Regions from separate parts of the Janthinobacterium sp. SUN137 genome, predicted to be linked through region 1. Evidence: predicted binding sites of a transcription regulator. Region 1 holds the regulator's gene; each other region holds the start of a gene.
What was found. The regulator FNR, encoded in region 1, switches genes on or off when oxygen is low (the NO sensors DNR and NnrR bind a similar motif). The targets are predictions, from matches to a motif close to TTGATNNNNATCAA.
Positions count from the first base shown of each region.

Region 2: a site for FNR is predicted at 4,043-4,056, ahead of O3298_RS06675 (universal stress protein). Genes of this name have one in related genera too.
Region 3: a site for FNR is predicted at 2,422-2,435, ahead of O3298_RS16495 (bacteriohemerythrin). Genes of this name have one in related genera too.

Region 1 is NZ_JAPWHZ010000004.1:61,207-67,874, forward strand. It holds gene ccoN (cytochrome-c oxidase, cbb3-type subunit I) at 1-306, shown strand, start outside; gene ccoO (cytochrome-c oxidase, cbb3-type subunit II) at 322-936, shown strand; gene O3298_RS20725 (cbb3-type cytochrome c oxidase subunit 3) at 938-1,141, shown strand; gene ccoP (cytochrome-c oxidase, cbb3-type subunit III) at 1,134-2,054, shown strand; gene ccoG (cytochrome c oxidase accessory protein CcoG) at 2,057-3,439, shown strand; gene O3298_RS20740 (FixH family protein) at 3,542-4,066, shown strand; gene fnr (fumarate/nitrate reduction transcriptional regulator Fnr) at 4,070-4,828, opposite strand; gene O3298_RS20750 (response regulator) at 5,078-6,668, shown strand, end outside.
Region 2 is NZ_JAPWHZ010000001.1:1,465,343-1,472,010, forward strand. It holds gene O3298_RS06665 (MHYT domain-containing protein) at 1-2,898, shown strand, start outside; gene O3298_RS06670 (two-component system response regulator) at 2,895-3,908, shown strand; gene O3298_RS06675 (universal stress protein) at 4,221-5,057, shown strand; gene O3298_RS06680 (hypothetical protein) at 5,127-5,996, shown strand; gene O3298_RS06685 (NADP-dependent malic enzyme) at 6,050-6,668, opposite strand, start outside.
Region 3 is NZ_JAPWHZ010000003.1:346,222-352,889, reverse strand. It holds gene O3298_RS16505 (TonB-dependent siderophore receptor) at 1-741, opposite strand, end outside; gene O3298_RS16500 (hypothetical protein) at 1,066-1,944, shown strand; gene O3298_RS16495 (bacteriohemerythrin) at 1,948-2,346, opposite strand; gene O3298_RS16490 (hypothetical protein) at 2,649-2,804, opposite strand; gene O3298_RS16485 (hypothetical protein) at 2,956-3,141, opposite strand; gene O3298_RS16480 (sulfite reductase flavoprotein subunit alpha) at 3,279-5,825, opposite strand; gene O3298_RS16475 (sigma-70 family RNA polymerase sigma factor) at 6,037-6,600, shown strand; gene O3298_RS16470 (FecR domain-containing protein) at 6,587-6,668, shown strand, end outside.

The DNA.
Region 1 (6,668 bases):
AGCACGCGCCTGGTCGACGTGCACTTCTGGGTGGCCACCATCGGCATCGTCCTGTACATCGCGGCAATGTGGATCGCCGGCGTGATGCAGGGCCTGATGTGGCGCGCGGTCAATCCGGACGGCACCCTGACCTACACCTTTGTCGAGAGCGTGAAAGCGACGTATCCGTACTACGTGGTGCGCGTGGCCGGTGGCCTGCTGTACCTGTCGGGTATGTGCATCATGGGCTACAACACCTGGATGACTCTGCGCGGCAGCAAACTCCCCGTCGCCCGCATTCCGGAACTGAACGCGGCGCACGCCTGATAGGAGCGAAAGCAAATGAAATTTTCACATGCATGGATTGAAAGAAACCCCTGGCTGCTGATCGCCCTGGTCACGGTGGTGATCAGCATCGGCGGCGCCGTCGAGATCGTTCCCCTGTTCTTCCAGAAGAGCACGACGGAACCCGTCGCCGGCCTGAAACCGTACTCGCCGCTGCGCCTGGCGGGCCGCGACATTTACGTGCGCGAAGGCTGCTACAACTGCCACTCGCAGATGGTGCGTCCGCTGCGCGCGGAAACGGAACGCTATGGCCACTATTCGGTCGCTGGCGAATTCGTCTACGACCGTCCGTTCCAGTGGGGTTCCAAGCGCACGGGGCCCGACCTGGCCCGCGTGGGCGCGCGCTACAGCGACGAATGGCACCGCACGCACTTGAACAACCCGCGCGACGTGGTGCCCGAATCGAACATGCCGTCCTACCCCTGGCTGGCGAAGACCAAGCTGGTGCCTGACGACATCATGCCGAAGATGCGCGCCCTGAAACGCCTGGGCCAGCCGTACAGCGATGAAGAGATTGCCGCCGGCCCCGCGCAGCTGCAGGACAAGACGGAAGAAGACGCCCTGGTCGCCTATCTGCAAGGCCTCGGTACATTAATCAAAACAAGGAATTAGCATGGCAATCGAAAACCTGTTTGACAGCGCCAGCAGCGTCATGACGGTGGTTTCCTTTACGACGTTCGTGGGCATCCTGTGGTGGACGTTCAGCCGCAGCAACAGCGACTTCGACGCGGCGGCACGCCTGCCGTTCGCCGACGACGCGCTCGACTATCCGGCCGAGGCCGAGATGACCCTGGCGAAGGAGCACAACCATGGCTGACTTTACCAATGGCTTCTGGAATATCTACATCATCGTGCTGTCCCTGCTGGGCATCATCGGCTGCGGCGTGCTGCTGTACTCGCAGTCGAAAATCAAAGTGGTCGAGGGCGCCCCTGCTGACGGCACCACGGGCCACGTCTGGGACGAGGACTTGAAGGAACTCAATACGCCGATGCCGCGCTGGTGGATGTGGTTGTTCTACATCACCATCGTCTTCTCGCTGGCCTACCTGTTCCTGTATCCGGGCCTGGGCAACTATGCCGGCAGCCTGGGCTGGAAATCGACGGGCCAGTACGAGGAAGAGCTGAAGAAGGCGGAAGCCGACTACGGTCCCCTGTTCAACAAGTACCTGAGCCAGGACTTGAAGACGGTGGCCGCCGATCCGCAGGCGCAAGCCATCGGCCAGCGCCTGTTCCTGACCTACTGCGCGCAATGCCACGGTTCGGATGCGCGCGGCAACAAGGGCTTCCCCAACCTGACGGACAAGGACTGGCTGTATGGCGGCGAACCCGACATCATCAAGACCACCATCATGCACGGCCGCAATGGGCAAATGCCACCGATGGGCGCTGCCCTGGGCTCCGAAAAGGATGTCGAGAACGTGGCCCATTATGTGCTGAGCCTGTCCGGCTCGACCTCGGATCCCGTCAAGTCCGTGCTGGGCAAGGCCAAGTTCGGCGCCTGCATGGCCTGTCATGGCGCCGATGCCAAGGGTAACCAGATGCTGGGCGCGCCAAACCTGACGGACAAGACCTGGCTGTACGGCGGCAGCGCCGACACCATCATGGAAACCGTACGCAAGGGACGCAGCAACACCATGCCGGCCTTCAGCGATTTCCTCGGCGAATCCAAGGTACACGTGCTGTCGGCGTATGTCTGGAGCCTGTCGAATCCGCAGGCACCCGCAAAGTAAAAATGGAACCTCAAGTCATCAAGATGTATGCGGCCCGCGAGCAAATCTACCCTCGCGAGGCCAAAGGACGCTACGCTACCTGGCGATGGGTATGCGTATGGCTTACCCAGCTCGCGTTCTACGGCTTGCCGTGGTTGACCTGGAATGGCAGGCAAGCCCTGCTGTTCGATTTGACCACGCGCAAGTTCTACATTTTCGGCGTCGTGCTGTGGCCCCAGGATTTCATCTATCTGGCGGCCCTGCTGATCATCTGTGCGTATTTGTTGTTCCTCGTCACGGCCATTGCCGGGCGGGTGTGGTGCGGGTTCTCTTGCCCGCAAACGGTATACACGGAAATTTTCCTGTGGGTCGAACGCCGCATCGAGGGCACGCGCAGCGCGCGCATGGCCCTCGACAAGCAGGGCCCCTCCGTGCGCAAGGCGTTCAAGAAGACGGCCAAGCACCTGGTATGGGGCGCCATCGCCCTGTGGACGGGCTTTACCTTTGTCGGCTACTTCACGCCGATCAAGGAATTGGCGCAGTCGGTGACCACGCTGAACTTCGGTCCCTGGGAATGGTTCTGGGTCTTGTTCTACAGCCTGGCAACCTACGGCAACGCGGGCTGGCTGCGCGAGCAGGTGTGCAAATACATGTGCCCCTACGCGCGCTTCCAGAGCGCCATGTTCGACCAGGACACTTTGATCATCACCTACGATGCCAAGCGCGGCGAACCACGTGGCGCCATGAGCAAGAAGGCCGGCAACAACGACAAGCTGGGCGATTGCATCGACTGTACCCTGTGCGTGCAGGTGTGTCCGACCGGCATCGATATCCGTAACGGCCTGCAGTATGAATGCATCGGTTGCGCCGCTTGCGTCGATGCCTGCAACAGCGTGATGGACAAGGTCGACCGGCCACGGGGACTGGTACGCTACAGTACCGACCATGCGATGGAAAACAACTTCAATTCGAAGCAGATACGCCAGCGCGCCATGCGCCCGCGCGTCTTGATCTACACTTCCATCCTGGCCCTGATCATCATCGCCGTGTGTACTTCGCTGGCCCTGCGCACGCCCCTGAAAATGGACGTGATCCGCGACCGCGGTTCCATGGGACGCGAAGTGGAAGACGGCATGATCGAAAACGTCTACCGCCTGCAGATCATGAACACATCGGAGCAAAGCCAGCATTTCAAAATCAGCGCTTCCGGCTTGCCGGGCCTGACCTTGCTGACGCGCGAAGAAGTGACCTTGCAGCCGACGGAAACGCTGGGTTGGCCGATCCGCCTGCGCGTGCCGCACGGCGTGGGAGAGAAGGGCTCGAACAAGATTGCGATCGAATTGCAATCGCTGGACGACCCATCGCTGCATGTGCGTGAAAGCGCGGTATTCATCGTGCCACGTTAACAAGGAAAGGCGGACGGGGACCGGGTGCCCTCGCCGCCGCCACGAAGTTGCAGGAAGGCCGGTCCCCATGCGGGGACTGGCTGATTAAACAGGAGAAATATCATGTCCGACAGTCTGAAACTGCAAGCACCCGTTGCACCGTGGTACAAGCATCGCTGGCCATGGCTGCTGATGATCGGCCCCGGCCTGTCCGTGGTCGTCGGCAGCTTCATGGGCTATATCGCGTTTACGCAGCCCGATGCGCTGGTGGTGGGCGATTATTACAAGCAGGGCAAGGCGATCAACCAGGATTTGAAGCGCGACACGATCGCCAGCGACCTGGCGATGGATACGCGCCTGTCGTATGACGTGGCGCAAGCGCGCCTGACCGGTTCCGTGCACAGCTTCGGCAAGGCCTATCAGGCGCCTTTGCAGCTGCACCTAGCGCATGCGACCCTGCCGGAAAAGGATATCAAGGTGCTGGTACAGCCCGATGCGGCCGGCAATTTTTCCGTGGCGCTGCCGATGCTCGAGCGCAGCCGCTGGCAAGTGCTGGTGGAAAACGACAAACGCGAGTGGCGCCTGTCCGGCATCTGGACCTGGCCGCTGCAGCGCAGCATCGCGCTGCATGCGGACGAGGAACTGTAAGTCTTATTTGCAGACGTCCGTGCCGGCCGTAATCGCCTTCAGTTTCGCCGGCTGCAGGATTTCAATTTCCCGGTTCGAGACGCGCAGCCAGCCTTCCTTCTTGAACTTCGACAGCAGGCGGCTGACGCTCTCGATGGTCAGGCCCAGGTAGTTGCCGATTTCCTCGCGCGACATGCGCAGCTGGAAATTGCTGCCCGAATAGCCGCGCGCTTCATAGCGCGACGCCAGGTTGACGATGAAGGCGGCAAAGCGCTGCGTCGCCTGCATATTGCCCAGCAACAGCATGACGCTTTGCTCGCGCGTGATTTCCTGGCTCATCATGCGGTGGAAATGGCGCAGCAGGGTCGGCATATTGCCCAGCAATTGTTCCAGGCTGGAAAACGGGATTTCACACACTTCGCTGTCTTCCAGCGCCACCGCATTACAGTGGTGGCGGTCGGCGCTGATGGCGTCCATGCCCAGCAGTTCGCCCGCCATCTGGAAGCCCGTCACCTGCTCTTCGCCGCCCGGATTGATCTGGTACGTCTTGAAATGCCCCAGGCGGATCGCATACAGGTTCTGGAACGAGTCGCCGATACGGAACAGCGAGGCGCCGCGCACGATCTTGCGGCGGCGGCCTATGATCTGGTCCAGCCTGTCCATGTCGCCCACATCGAGGCCCATCGGCAGGCACAATTGATGCATGCTGCAGGTCGAGCATCGCGCACGCAACGCCTCCACGTTCACGGTGGGCAAGGTTGGAGTGAGTAGCGCTTCAGTCATGTCGGTACCTTTTAGAAAATGCAACAACAAGTTTACTGCATACAGCCGCATACAGGGTTGCCGTATGCCAATTTCACCGTAAATTCGGCGAATAAACGACGTCCAGCCTTTAATTATATGGCAACATCGTCAAAAGCCCATCCGGGACGGGCAATTTGCGCGGCACCGCTTGCCAAGCTGGGGCATTGATAGGAAAATTCCTGACAGCATTATCTGCCGCCTGTGCCGCCCGGTACTGAAAAGGAAATCATGAAGCCTCTCGGCATTAAAGCAAAAGTCGCGCTGGCCACCAGCCTGACCTCGATCGCCATGATCGCGCTGGTCACCATGATCCAGGTGCAGCACATGCGCGACGACTTCACCCGAGTACTGCTGAGCCAGCAATCGTCCCTGATCACCCGCACCGCTGCCGAGCTCGACGACAAGCTGGGCATGCTGCTGCAGATCGTCACCCTGACGGCCCGACAGCAGCCGCCGGAATTGATCGCCCGGCCCGCCCAATTGCGCGAATACTATTCGCGCCGCTCGATGCTGGTGCTGTTCGATGACGTGCTGGTGCTCGACGCGCATGGCGCCGTCGTGGCCGACATGCCGGAGGTAGCGGGGCGCGCCGGCATCAACGTCGCCGAGCGCGAGTATTTCCAGACCGTCCTGCGCACACGCCAGCCCATGATCACCGAACCGATGCTGGGCAAGTCGAGCGGCATGCCCATCGTGCAGATGGTGGCGCCCGTGCTGGCCGCCGATGGCCAGGTGGCCGGCGTGGTGATCGGCGTGCTGCGCCTGTACAAGGACAACCTGCTGGGCCGCCTGCGCTCGGAAAAGATCGGCAAGAACGGCTATTACTTCATCCTCACGCGCGGCGCCGTGCCGCGCTACGTGCTGCACCCCGATACCAGCCGCTTGCTGCAACCGCGCAAGCCGAACGCCAACCTGACGACGACCCAGCTGCTGAAGGAAGATGGCGAAGGCAGCATGGTCAGCACCAACAGCCGCGGCATCACGGCCGTCAACAGCTTCAAGCGCCTGAAATCCGTGAACTGGCTGCTGGCCGCCTCGCTCCCCGTCGAAGATGCCTTCGAACCGTTCGATGGCGTGCTGTACCGGCTGGTGCTGTGGAGCATCCTCGCCTCGCTGCTGGCCGCCTTTGTTCTGGGCTGGGTCACCGTGCGCCTGCTGTCGCCGCTGGTGCGCCTGCGCGACACCCTGCAAGCCCTGCGCACCAGCGGCAGCCGCTTCACGCCCGTGCCGGTGCAGCAGCGCGACGAGATCGGCGAACTGACGGAAGCGTTCAACGGCCTGATGAGCGAACGCGACCGCCTGCAGCAGGAACTCGAATCGCGCGCGGCGGAGCTGGAACAGGAACGCGACCGCGCTGAGGCGGCCAACCGCGCGAAGAGCGATTTCGTGGCCAACATGAGCCATGAAATCCGCACGCCCCTCAATGCCGTACTGGGCATGGTGTATTTGCTGGGCAATACCAGGCTCGACACGGAACAGCGCAAGTATCTGACCATGGTCAGAGTGGCGGGCCAGTCGCTGCTGGGCATCCTCAATGACGTGCTCGACTATTCGAAGATCGAGGCGCGGCGCATGGAGTTGTCGCCCGTCGAATTCGACCTCGATGAAGTCATGAATACCCTGGCCACGACGATGACGATGAATGCGGGCGAAAAGGAGCTGGAACTGGCCATCGCCGTCGAGCCCGACGTGCCGCGGCGCCTCGTGGGCGACGCCCAGCGCCTGCAGCAAATCCTCGTCAACCTGGCCGGCAACGCCATCAAGTTCACGGAGAGCGGCGAAGTGGTGGTGGCCGTCAGCCTGGCCGAGAACGAAAACG
Region 2 (6,668 bases), on a different contig from region 1:
CTGTCGCTGCGCTACGACCCGCTGCTGTTCGCGCTGTCGCTCGTCGTTGCCGTGGCGCTGGCCACCGTGGCCCTGTGGATACGCTTCGGCCTGCGCGGCTGGAGCGGCCGCGTGTCTGCCTCGCGGCGCACCTTGATCAGCGCCGGCGTCATGGGTTGCGCGATTGCCGGGATGCATTACATGGGCATGCAAGCCGCCCGCTTCGTGGGGACGATTCCCCCAGGCAATGATGCCGATGCCAACCGGCCCATGCTGGTGATCAGCGTGACCTTGCTGACCATCGCCCTGACGATCCTCGTCGCCTCGGCCGTGGGCATCTTGCGCTACCGCGAACTGTTTCGCCACCTGAACCAGAGCGAACACTGGACGCGCTCGCTATTGACGAGCACGGTCGACGGCGTCATCACCATCGACCGGCATGGCGGCATCGTCGACTTCAACGGCGCCGCCGAGCGCATCCTCGGCTGGCGGGCGGCGGAAATTATCGGCCGCCACGTCAGCCTGCTGGTCAGCGACGTGCGCCAGTCGGAACAGCAGGGCCTGCTGCACTACCTGCGCACGGGCGAAGGCGAGGCGGTCCACACCAGCGAGGAAATCGTCTACCTGCGCAAAGATGGGGTCCCGGTCGCCGTGCAGCGCTCGATGGCCAGCGCGCGCCTGGCCGACCAGGATTTATATGTGCTGTTCATTACTGACATCAGCGAACGGCGCGCCATGCTGGCCGCCCTGCGCGAAAGCGAGCAGCAGTTGCGCTCGCTGATCGGCAATCTGCCCGGCATCGCCTTTCGCTGCACCACGGCGGAAAACCAGCCCATGCTGTTCATCAGCGACGGCGTGGAAGGGATCACCGGCTATCCGCCCGCCGACTTTCTCGGCGCGGCGCCCCGCCGCACCATCACGGGCCTGATCGCCAGCGAAGAGCGCGCCTACGTCATCGACGTCTTCAACCGCAGCGTCGCCAGCGGCGAGCCCTACCTGCTCGAATACCGGCTGCTGCATGCGGACGGCACGGCGCGCTGGCTGTGGGAGCGGGGCACCGTCGTGCACGACGCGGCAGGCGCCGTGCGCTGGGTCGACGGCGTCATCCTCGACATCAGCGAACGGCGGCAAATGGAGGAAGACTTGCGCATGGCCAAGGAAAAAGCGGAGCTGGCGGCCGCCACGCGGGCCAGCTTCGTCGCCAACATGAGCCATGAAATCCGCACGCCGATGAATTCCATCCTCGGTTTTACCGATGTGCTGCTCGACTCGCCGCTGGCGCCCGAGCAGCGGCGCCACCTCGATACCGTACGCCAGTCCGGCCGCTCGCTGTTGCGCCTGCTCAACGAAGTGCTCGATACTGCCAAGCTGGACAAGGGCGCCGTGGCGCTGGAATTGCGCGACTACAGCCTGCTGGCGCTGGTCGACGAACTGGCGTCCACGTATGGCATCCATGCGCGCGCCAAGGGCTTGCGCATGGAGGTGCAGTACGACCCGCAACTGCCGGCCATGCTGCATGGCGACGAATTGCGCATGCGGCAAGTGCTGGGCAACCTGCTCGACAACGCCATCAAGTTCACGCCCGGCGGCGTCGTCAGCCTGGCGGCGCGCCGCGACGATGGCCAGCTGCACCTGCTGGTGCAGGACAGCGGCATCGGTATCCCCGCGGAACGTCGCGACGCCATTTTTGACCCGTTCGTGCAAGCGGACGCCTCGACCACGCGGCGCTTCGGCGGCACGGGCCTGGGCACCACCATCAGCCGGCAGCTGGTGACCCTGATGCAGGGGCGCATCTGGGCCGATGCCGCCTTGCCGCACGGCAGCGTGTTCCACGTCATGCTGCCCTTGCTGCCAGCGCGCCAGGCGGCGCTGCCCGCCAGCGAACGGCGCAGCGTGCGCCTGCCGCCCCTGCGCGTGCTGGCCGCCGACGACGTGCCGCAAAACCTGGAACTGCTGAGCTTACTGCTGGGCAAGCGTGGCCACACGGTGGTCACGGCCGGCGATGGCGCGCAAGCCTTGCAACTGGCGCAGCAGGATGACTTCGACGTGCTGCTGCTGGACTTGCAAATGCCGCACATGGATGGCCTGGCCGCCACGCAAGCCATCCGTGCCGCCGCCCTGCGCGACGGACGCCCGCGCGTGCCCGTGATCGCCATGACGGCCAGCGTGCTCGAGGCGCACCGCAAGGCGGCGCGGGCAGCCGGCATGGACGGTTTTGCCACCAAGCCCGTCGAATGGCAGGCGCTGGCGCAGGAAATCGCGCGCGTGCTGGGCCTGGCGGCGGACCCGGCCGACGATAGCCACGCGCCGCCCCCCGCAGGCGGACGGGTGCTGCACCATGCGGGCGCCCTGCAGCGCTGGGCCGGCAACGACAGCGCCTACCGCGCGGCGCTGGCCCGTTTCGGACGCGAGCATCCGCGCCTGCCGCCCGCCCTGCTGGCCGCCATCGAAGCGCGCGACCACGCGGCGCTCTTGTCGCACAGCCACCAACTGCGCGGCGTGGCCGCCAACCTGGGACTGGAGCAACTGGCCGCCAGCCTGGCGGCGCTGGAGCAATGCTGCGCCGGTCCCGGTCCCGGTACCGCCACGGCGCAGCAGCTCGACGAAATCCTGGGCACCCTGCTGACGCAATGGCCGGCGGCAACGGCCGCCATCGCCCGGCTGGCGCCGCCTGCCTTGCCGGCGGCTACGGCGGCGGCCATCGACGCGCCCGCCGTCCGGCAAGCGGCCACTGCCCTGTTAAGCGCCTTGCGGCGCGGCGAACTCGATGACACGGCGCAAGCACAGTTGCAGCACGCCATGGGCGCGCAAGCGGACGCGCTAGCGCCGCTGCTGCATGCCATCGACGACTTTGATTTCCCCAAAGCACAGTCGCTGCTGCACGACTTGCTGCACACCTACGCCCCGGAGTCCCCATGAATGCACCAGCCAGGCCCGTGATTCTCATCGTCGACGATGAGGCGGCCAATTTGCAATTGCTGCGCCAGATCTTGCAGAACGACTATGCGCTGCTGTTCGCCAAGGATGGCGCGCGGGCGCTGGCACTGGCGCAGCAGGAGCGCCCGGCCCTGATCCTGCTCGACGTGATGATGCCCGGCATGAGCGGCCACGACGCCTGCCGCCAGTTGAAGGCCACGCCGCTGACGGCCGCCATCCCCGTCATTTTCGTCACGGCACTGAACGACATGCGCGACGAACTGAGCGGCTTTGAAGCGGGTGCCGTCGATTACATCACCAAGCCGCTCAGCCCCGCCATCGTGCGCGCCCGCGTGCGCACGCACCTGTCGCTGGTGCGCATCGATGAATTGAAGGAAACGCGGCTGCAGATCGTCCAGCGCCTGGGCCTGGCGGCCGAATACAAGGACAATGAAACAGGCTTGCACGTGATCCGCATGAGCCATTACGCGCGCCTGCTGGGCGTGGCCGCCGGCATGGACGAGGCCGCCGCGGACGACCTGCTGCACGCGGCGCCCATGCACGACGTGGGCAAGATCGGCATCCCCGACCGCATCCTGCAAAAGCCGGGCAAGCTCGACGCGGACGAATGGACCATCATGCAGACGCACGCGCGCATCGGCGGCGACATCATCGGCGAACATGCGGAAGGCGGCATGCTGGCGCTGGCGCGCGCCATCGCCGTGTCGCACCATGAAAAATGGGATGGCAGCGGTTACCCGAACGGCTTGGCAGGCGAAGCGATCCCGCTGGCGGGGCGCATCGTCGCCGTGGCCGACGTGTTCGACGCGCTGACCTCGGTGCGCCCGTACAAGCGCGCGTGGTCGGTGTCGGACGCCGTGGGCTATCTGCAGGCGCAACAGGGCAGCCATTTCGATGCGCGGCTGGTCGACCTGTTTGTCGGGGAATTGCCCGCCATCGACGCCATCCGGCTGCGCTGGGCAGAGAAAGCGGAACACCACGCGTCCGCTTGAAGAGTGAACTCCCGCCACGGCCAGCGTTGTTGCGTCACACAAGCAAGTGCCGGACAGATGGCGCCGGCGCCGATGCAGACCACTGGAGGGGCCAGGAGTTCAATGCCATTATGGCTGGCGGCGGGGCAGGCATTTTGATGCACATCAAACAGCTTGCACTTTCCTGGCTGCGCACTTGCAGATGGCCCTGGCCTCTCTTTTTTTGACTTACATCAAGCCCAGCATAAGAAAAACCCCGGCCAGCACGGCAATGCTGGACTTGCCCGTGTTGCCGTTCTAGCCTTGTTGCCATCCTGACTACCGAGTGACAACATGGCTTACAAATCCATCCTCGTCCACGCCGACCTGTCGCGCCATGCGCCGCAGCGCATCGCCATCGCGGCGCGGCTGGCGCACGCGCACCAGGCGCACCTGATCGGCGCCGCCATGACGGGCATGTCGCGCTTTACCCTGGAAAACAACCGCGGCATGCGCGGCGGTGCCGTGGCGGCGCAGATTTCAGCCTTGCATGGGCAGGCGGAACAGGCGCTCGACCAGTTCGAGACGCTGGCGCGCCAGGCCGGCGCCGCCTCGCTCGAGCGGCGCCTGATCGAAGACGACGAGGATGGCGGCATGGCCGTCAGCGCCCGCTACAGCGATCTGACGGTGCTGAGCCAGCACGACGACAGCGAAGCCTTGCCCGGCGCCATGAGCGACCTGGTGCCCTACGTGATGCTGAACGCGGCCCGTCCCGTGCTGATCGTGCCGCGCAGCGGCCAGTTCGCACAAGTGGACAACACGGTCGTGGTGGCCTGGGATGGCAGCATGGAAGCGACGCGCGCCATCGGCCACGCCTTGCCCCTCTTGCGCGCGGCGCGCCTGGTGGTGCTGGCCCTGCTGCACCCGCCGGTCGGCCACGCGCAGCCGGCGCGCCATCCGGGCGCCGACATCGCCGCCTACCTGAGCCGCCATGGCGTGCCCGTGGAAGTGCGCCCGGCCGTCGCCACGGGCGACATCGGCGCGGCGCTGCTGGCCATGGCCGCCGAAGTGCATGCGGACTTGCTGGTGATGGGCGGCTACGGCCACGCGCGCTTCCGCGAAATCCTGCTGGGCGGCGTGACGGAAACCGTGCTGCGCCAGATGACCTTGCCGGTGCTGATGGCGCACTGACACCAAGCGCGCTCCATGTCGTTGCACAATGGGTATACTTGCCTGTTTATCCATATCAAAGCAATGTACATGAACCAACAACTCCTCAATTGGGGCAATAGCCTGGTGCCGTTCGGCGGCGAACTGCTGTGGACCGCCCTGCCGTGGATGCTGCTGTGCAGCGCGGCCGGCTTCGTGCTGGCGCTCGGCATCTGCTACCAGCTGGCCAGAAAATGCCTGCTGGTGCGCCGTCCCCGCGCCTGGCATGTGGCCGCCAAGCTCAGCTATGTACTGATCCTGCTCGCGCTGCCGCTCCTCGGTGCCGGGTTTGGCGCCGTGCACAGCGTGCACCGCGTGGTCAACCAGGCCCTCGAGCGCGACTTGCAGCCCGTGGTCGAGGCGCAGATGCCGGCGCTGCGCGTCTACCTGGAACAGCAGGTCAAGCTGATCGCCCCGGGCCAGCCCATCAGCGTGCGCAGCCTGCTCGAACCGTTCGTGCAAGGCATGTATTACCAGCCCACGTCCGGCAGCTACTGGGAACGCAGCAAGGCGCGCTGGATCAATGAATTCATTCTGCGCCGCGGCAGCGTGCTGCTGACGCAGGTGCTGCAGGAACAGCTGATCGCCAGGGTCGGCCTGCTCGGCGAAGCGCTCAAGGGCGCCAACTTCCGTGGCCAGGCAACGGGCGAGCTGGCCGCGCTGGGCACCGACCTGGCCGTGCGCCTGACCACCGACGTGGCCCGCCATGCCGACTTCAGCAAACTCGACAAGTCAGTGCCGATGATTTTCATCGACGCCATCAAACGGCAAGCCGGCGCCTATTTCAATTCGCTCAAGATCACGCTGGGCCTGTTCGCGCTGGCGGCGCTGCTGCTGGTATGGGGCGAGATCATGCTGTACCGCCATTACTACCTGCGCCGCCATCCGCCCGCCGCGGCCCTGCCCGTGCCGCCCATGTAAAAAAAGCCGCGCCTCCTTGCGGATGGCGCGGCTTTCAGGCGGCAGCTAAACCCTTAGGCTTTGCGCTGCGCCACGGCGTCGACGACGCACAGGGCCGTCATGTTGACGATGCGGCGCACGGTGGCCGATGGCGTCAGGATGTGCACTGGCTTGGCGCAACCGAGCAGGATCGGACCGACGGCGATACCGTTGCCGGCCGCCGTCTTCACCAGGTTGTAGGCGATGTTGGCCGATTCGATGTTCGGCATGACGAGCAGGTTGGCGTCGTTCTTCAGTGCCGAATTCGGCATGATTTTCTGGCGCAGCTTGCTGTCGAGGGCCGTATCGCCGTGCATTTCGCCGTCGATTTCCAGGTCCGGCGCGCGTTCCTTGATGATGGCCAGCGCGGCGCGCATCTTTTGCGCCGAGGCGCTGTCGCTGGAACCGAAGTTCGAGTGCGACAGCAAGGCCGCGCGCGGCGACAGGCCGAAACGGGTCATCTCTTCGGCGGCCATGATGGTGATCTCGGCCAACTGGTCGGCGTCCGGGTTTTCATTGACGTGCGTGTCGACCATCACCAGCTGGCGTTCCGGCATGATCAGCACGTTCATGGCGGCATAGACATTGCTGCCGGCGCGCTTGCCCAGCACCTGGTCGATGTATTTCAGGTGCAGCTGGGTGGTGCCGAAGGTG
Region 3 (6,668 bases), on a different contig from region 1:
CATGCCGACCGTCTTGCGTTCGTGATACATGTCCAGGTAGGAGTCGCGTTTTTGCCAGGCCAGGGCCGTGCGCGCGCGCACGCTGCCCTGCGCGTTCAGCGGCGTGGACAGGTCGGCCTCGACGCGCTGATCATCCCAGCGGCCCATGATGAGGCCGGCGCTGGCCTGGAATTCCTTCGTCGGCCGCTTGCGTATCATGTTGATGGTGGCCGACGGGTCGCCCTTGCCGCCCATCAGACCGGTGGCGCCGCGCACGACCTCGATGCGGTCGTACAAAATCGTGTCTTGCAGCGGCGCATTGCCACCGCGCGCCATGCCGTCGATCTGGATATTGTTGATGCCGAAGCCGCGCGCATAAAAGGTCGTGCGCTCCGTGTCATTCTGGCCAACCTGGATGCCCGTCGTCTGCGCCAGCGCCTGGTCCAGGCGCACGGCGCCCAGGTCGTCGAGCAACTGGCGCGTGATGACGCTGACCGATTGCGGCGTTTCGCGCAGGGACAGGTCCATGCGCGTGGCGCTGCGCGCTTCGCCTGTCGTGTACGACTGCGTGCCTTCCGTGCCGGCCATCGACTGGCCCAGCACGGTGACGGCCGGCATGGTGACGTCGGCCGCGGCGGCGCCGGCGGCCTGGGCCGGCAAGACTGTGCCGGCGGCTAGGCTCAGCAGGGCGACGTGTAACAGGCGGGGGAGGGGGCGCAAGGCGGGCTGGCGCGAAGGAGGGAAGACTGTCGTTGATTGCATCATTTTCCTGGCATATTGTAGTTGTGTGTTTTCCTATCTCGTCTGGCGAGGTGCGCAGTAGCTGGGGGATGGCGTGACGCTGGCCCGTGGTCTGGCTTGGATAGCAGTTCCACCGCAAGGCCCGGCGCGTGCGGGCAGTGGAAAAGAAGGGCGCGCGATTCCCTCCACTTATGTGAATAAGAATCATTATCAATATAAGTTGTATTTGTTAAATAATCAAGCGTGCGCACCAAAAGAGTGCGACCAGGCCAAGGGCGGCGCATGGGCTGGCCTTCTGCGATAATGCAGGCGCTGATAAAATATTTTCCTCATTGAAAGAAATGCATGCGTACATGGATCGCTTGTGCCGGATGGTTGTGTGTCGTGTCGCTGGGCCAGGCCCAGGAGCACGCGCCGCCGGCTATCCCCGCGCCGCTGCAGAGCGCCAGCGTGCCGCCCGCCGCCGTCGCGCCACCGCCGCTCGTGCCGCCACCGCTCGTGCAGCCACCCCCTGCGCCAGCCACGCCCGTGGCGCCAGCGGCGCCGGCGGGCGCGGAGGAAACCTTGCCATCGCAAACGGTGACGGTCACCGCCAGCAGCGACGCCAAGGCGCCGCGCGTGCGCTTCACGGCTTACCGCGACAGTTATCTGACGGCCCGGAAAGTGTGGCAAGTGTCGAGCGGCAGCGTGGTCATGGCCCTGCGCCTGATTCCGGCCAAGCTGAGCGCCACCATCGACGACGTGCGCGTGGCCTTGCAAGGCAATGGCGCGCCCATGCCGATCAAGGTGTCCGACGGCGGCGTGTTCGTCGTGCCGCTCAACGAAGACATCGCCGCGCAGGACGGTACTTTCCTGGTGAATAAGAGCAGGGGCGAGTTGACGGCGAATATCGTGCTCCAGCCGTCCGTGGCGCGCGATGCCTGGAACGTCAAGCGCGTGGGGCAGGTCTTGCAGGACGCCCGGCGCGCCGTGCGGGCCATTACGCCGTGGTACAAGCGGCCGTTCGCCAGCGACGTGCAATCGCTGGCGTTTTGCGCTGCCGAGCGGGGCAGCGCGCTGCAACTGGTCGAAGGCGAGCAGCTGATCGCCACCCTGCCCATGAACGAGGCCGCCGTCAACGACATCAACCAGCCCGTGTTTTGCAAGATTTTCGATGGCGAAGACAAATACCCGGGCCACTACCGCGTCGTCTTGCCCGAGCAAGCCACGGTGCTGCTGCTGTAGAAGCTAGCTAGGCTGGCGCTGCACCAGCTCCAGCGCCGCCGCCAGGGCCAGGTCCATCGTGGCCTGGTGAAAGATCAGCCATTGCGGCAACAGCGACAGCGCATGGCGCCCCTGTTCCAGGTCGCCTTCATCGACGGCGGCCCAGGCATGGTGCAGACCGCTGAGCACGCGCGCATGCTGTTCGCGGTGGTTGGCCAGCGAGGGAAAGGCGATCTGCTCCATCAAATCCTCTTCCTCGCGGAAATCGCGTTCGACGGCCGCGATCAGCTCGCGAAACGCCATGCTGAAATGCTGGTCGCCCAACTGCTGCAGCCGCGCCAGTTCCTGAAACAGCGCCTCATGCGCCTCGTCGATGACGGGAACGCCCAGCGCCATCTCATCCTTCCAATCCGATTTACCCATGCTGATGCTCCAGGTTAAGTCCGTCACGGTGCGAAGCGGACTGTTCCAGTTTGGGCGCAGCAAAGGTGGAAATCCATGATCTGGATCAAAAGTACTGCGAAGAGGGGGAGCAAATCAAGGCAAAAATAAATGGGAGGAGAGAACAAATCCCCATCCGCAAAACAAAGCGGTTTTAACGATGCAATCCACTACCGAGCGCCGCTGAAAAACGCCGCTGGCAAGGCGTCTTTGACGCAGACAGTACGCGAGTACGGCAAGTCAAAGCAACGCAGTCAGCGGTGTTTTCTCAGCCGCGCGTATTGCTATTGCTTGGGCCAGTGGGCCCACATGCCTTGCGCATCAACATTCGGCACCTGCAACTGCTGCCCGGCGGACGTCTGCATCGCGTCGCGCAGCACGAGGGGTACGAGCAGCAAGGCCGACAGGGCAAGGCAAGCCAGCACTTTGAGCGTCAACATGGTCGTCTCCCGGTGTCCCGGCGGCGGCGCGGGGATGCGGCGCCTGCCGGTCACTTCCTTATGTACTACCATGCTTGCAGTTTAGTTCATCTGATTGAAACTTCAATTTATTGCTGTGATGCACCGCACCAGTTCGCCCGTTGCCAGGAGCTTATTTCGCCTTGCGGCTGCGCCGCGGCTTGCCTGTCGGGGGCAGGAAGGAATCGAACCACACTTGCGTCAATTGCCGCGTATTTTTCGCCGCTTCGCGCTTGACGGCGGCCGTCGCATGGCCGCGCGCCGTGTTGGCGATGCGGTTGGCGGCGCTCAGGTACATGCTCATCCAGGGGTTTTTCATGGGAAGCCTCGCAGACAGTGAGTGGGGCGGCGCGGGTTTATCGCCCTGCCGCCATGCCCTCACTGTAGTCCGATGATTGGCGCCGACCGTGCGCCGGCCCACATAGCCGGGCGGCGCCGGCGATGGCTTGAGCCAGGTCAATACACGTCGCGGCGGTAGCGTCCGGCCGCCAGCAAGGCGTCGAGTCCCTCCTGGCCCAGCAATTCTTGCAGCACAGCATCGATTCCTGCCGCCATGCCTTGCAGGCTGCCGCACACGTAGACGATGGCCCCTTGCGCCAGCCAGTCGCGCAGCGTCCCGGCGTTGGCGCGCAGGCGGTCTTGCACGTATTCACGCTTGCCGGCATCGGCGCCATCGCGCGAAAAGACGCGGTCCAGGCGCGCCAGGTGGCCAGCGCCCAGCCAGCCTTGCAACTCTGTGCCGCAGACGCTGTCAAAAGCTTGCTGGCGCTCGCCGAACAGCAGCCAGTTGCGGGCCAGTCCCGCCCGCTGGCGCGCGCGCAAGTGCGAGCGCAGGCCGGCCAGGCCGGAACCGTTGCCGATATAAATGCAGGGCACGTCGACCAGGGCGGGGGCGAAGGCCGGATTGGCTTGCAGGCGCAGGCGGATGGTGGCGTCCAGCGGGGCGAAGCGGGTCAGCCAGCCGGAGCCGAGGCCATGGCCTTGATTTTCCTCGCCCGCATGGCGTTCCTGGCGTACCAGCAACTGCAGTTCGCCATCGGACGGCAGCGAGGCGATCGAGTAGCTGCGCGGCGCGTGATGGGCATTGCTGGCATCACCATCGCTGCCGTCTGCATTGCAGGGAATGATTTCCGCCAGCGCGCCCGCTTCCCAGCTGGCGCCGGCCGGGCCCGTCAAGGTGATTTCATGCAGTTCGCCGCTCTGGCTGCCCGGGTTGAGCAGCACGCGGCGCGCCAGGCGCCACTCGGCATATGACGCTTCTTCCTGCACGCCGATGGCGTCGATGGCGCTGCCGCTGCAGCGGGCCAGCGCTGTGGACCAGTCGGCCAGGGCGGCGGGGTCGTGCTTGTCCACTTCGATCAGGGGGAACAGGGGCGTGGCGCCCAGCGTTTGCAATTGTTGCGCCAGCGCATGGCCAAAGCCGCAGAAGGCGCTGTAATGGCGGTCGCCCAGGGCCAGCATGCCGAATTCCAGGCCCGCCAGCGGCGTGCCGGAGGTTTGCTGCAGCAGGCGCGCGAAGCGGCGCGTGCCGTCCGGCGCCTCGCCTTCGCCAAAGGTGCTGGCGACGATCAGGGCCCGTTCGTACTGGCGCAATTGCGCGGGATCGAACTGGTCCAGCGATTGCACGTCGACGGCCACGCCCGCCTGCTGCAGGGCGCGCGCGCTTTCCAGGGCCAGGCGCTCGGCCTGCCCTGACTGGCTGGCGTAGGCCACCAGGGTGGGCAAGCCCGTGTCCGTCTTACCCGGCGCGCCGGCGCCCAGCATGGCGCGCTGCGCCTGCACGGCGCGTTTCGCCTTGCGGCGGCCCAGGTACAGCATCCAGCCCGTGATGGCGAACAGGGGCAGGCCCAGGCTGGCCAGGGTGACGATGATGCGGCCCGGCAAGCCAAAATACGTGCCCATGTGCAGCGGATAAATGATGTTGACGAGTCGCGCACCCAGCGCTTGCTGGCTGTACGGTTCGTTTTCCGTCACTGCGCCGTCGGCCGCTGCAATGCTCATGCGGCTGCGCGCCCGCTCGTGCGGCGCGTCGCTGGCCAGCCACGTGAATTGCACGGCTTCGCCGGCGCGTGTCGGCAGGCGCACGCTGGCCAGGGTCCAGCCGGCCGCGTGCTGCTGGAAGCTGCTCCAGGCCGGACCGAGGTCGACGGCCGGCGCTTCTTTCTTTTCCCTGGGCTGGCCTTGCTTGCCCGGCGCTTGCGCCACGCGGGGCGGCTTGCCGGCCCAGGCGTCGATATTGTCGCGCACCACGTCATAGCTCCAGTAAATGCCCGTCAGGGTCAGCGCCACGTAGACCACCAGGCACCACGTGCCGGCCACGGCGTGCAGGTTCCACAGGAAGGAGCGGCCTTTTAATGCAGGGTCGAAGGTCAGCCAGGTGCGCCAGTCCAGCGGACGGCGGGGCCAGCGCAGATACAGGCCGGACAGGGCCAGTCCCAGCAGGCACAGGGCCAGCGCGCCCGCCACTTGCCGGCCCGGATCGCGGGGCAGCAGCAGCCAGCGGTGCAGCGATTCCGTCCACTCGAAAAAGCCCGCCCCCGTCAGTGCCGGCTGGGTGGCGCCCGTGTAGGGGTGGACATAAATGGACTCGCCGCGCCGCTGGCCATTCTTCGGCGCGAAGAAGACGCGTGGCGCCGCGCCCGCTTCGGCATACATGGTGATGGAGGCGACGCGCTGGCCATGTTCGTCAGCGGCAATGTTGCTCAGCTGGCCAGGCGTCAGCGGCGCGCGCGTCTCCACGGCGACATGGCGCACGCCGGGGTTCATGACATCGAGCAATTCATCCTTGAACGCCAGGGTAGCGCCGCTCAGGCCGATGATCACCAGCACCGTGCCGGCCGTGATGCCGATGAACCAGTGCAATTGAAACCACACCTGCTTCCAGCTCCAGTGCCAGCGCCGTTGCGGCGGGTTGGCGGCAGGCTGGTGTTGCTGTTGGCGGGTCTCCGGCGCCTCGTCGGCGCTGGCGCGCAACTGGGGTTGTGGAAGGGAGGAGGTCGTCATGGCGGCTTTCGATGGCGCCGCCATGCAGAGGCGTCAGGCATGGCGGGGAAGAAGGAAGGCTGACATTTTAACGCAAACGAGAATCATTCGCAAATGATGAAGCATTGGCACTGTTGCGCAAAATGCCCGCGCCAGGCCAGGATGATGCTTTTGATAATTTACATCGTCGTGAAATTGTGTGAAAATGAAAATCATTCTCATTCGTGATGCAATGCTGACCCACTTGACCGGCAAGTATGGCAGCCCCTTTGTTTGTTTGCCCGTGTCCACCATTTCTCCCTCCCTCGATACCTTTAGCGACCTGTACGCCAGCCACCATGGCTGGCTGTATAACTGGCTGTGGCGCAAGCTCGGTTGCCGCGACGGTGCGGCCGACCTGGCGCAGGACACCTTCGTGCGCATGCTGGCGACGCAATCGGCGGACAGCCTGCGCGAGCCGCGCGCCTACCTGAGCACGGTGGCCAATGGCTTGCTGGTCAACCACTGGCGCCGCCTGACCCTGGAACGCACGTTCCTGGCGGCCCTGGCTAGCCATCCCGAAATGACGGCGCCGTCGCCGGAAGAGCGGGCCCTCGTGGTCGAAGCCCTGTGCCGCATCGATGCCATGCTCGATACCCTGTCGCCGCGCGCGCGCCAGGCCTTCCTGCTGGCGCAGCTCGACGGCCTGACGTATGCGCAGATCGCCGGCCAGCTGGACGTATCCGAACGCATGGTGAAAAAATACATGGCGCAAGCCATGCTGCAATGCATGCTGTGCATGGATGATGCCGCCTAAGCCAGGCGCCGCCATGCCGCCGGCCGACTACGCCATCCTGCAGGAAGCGGCCGAATGGTTCGCCGTGC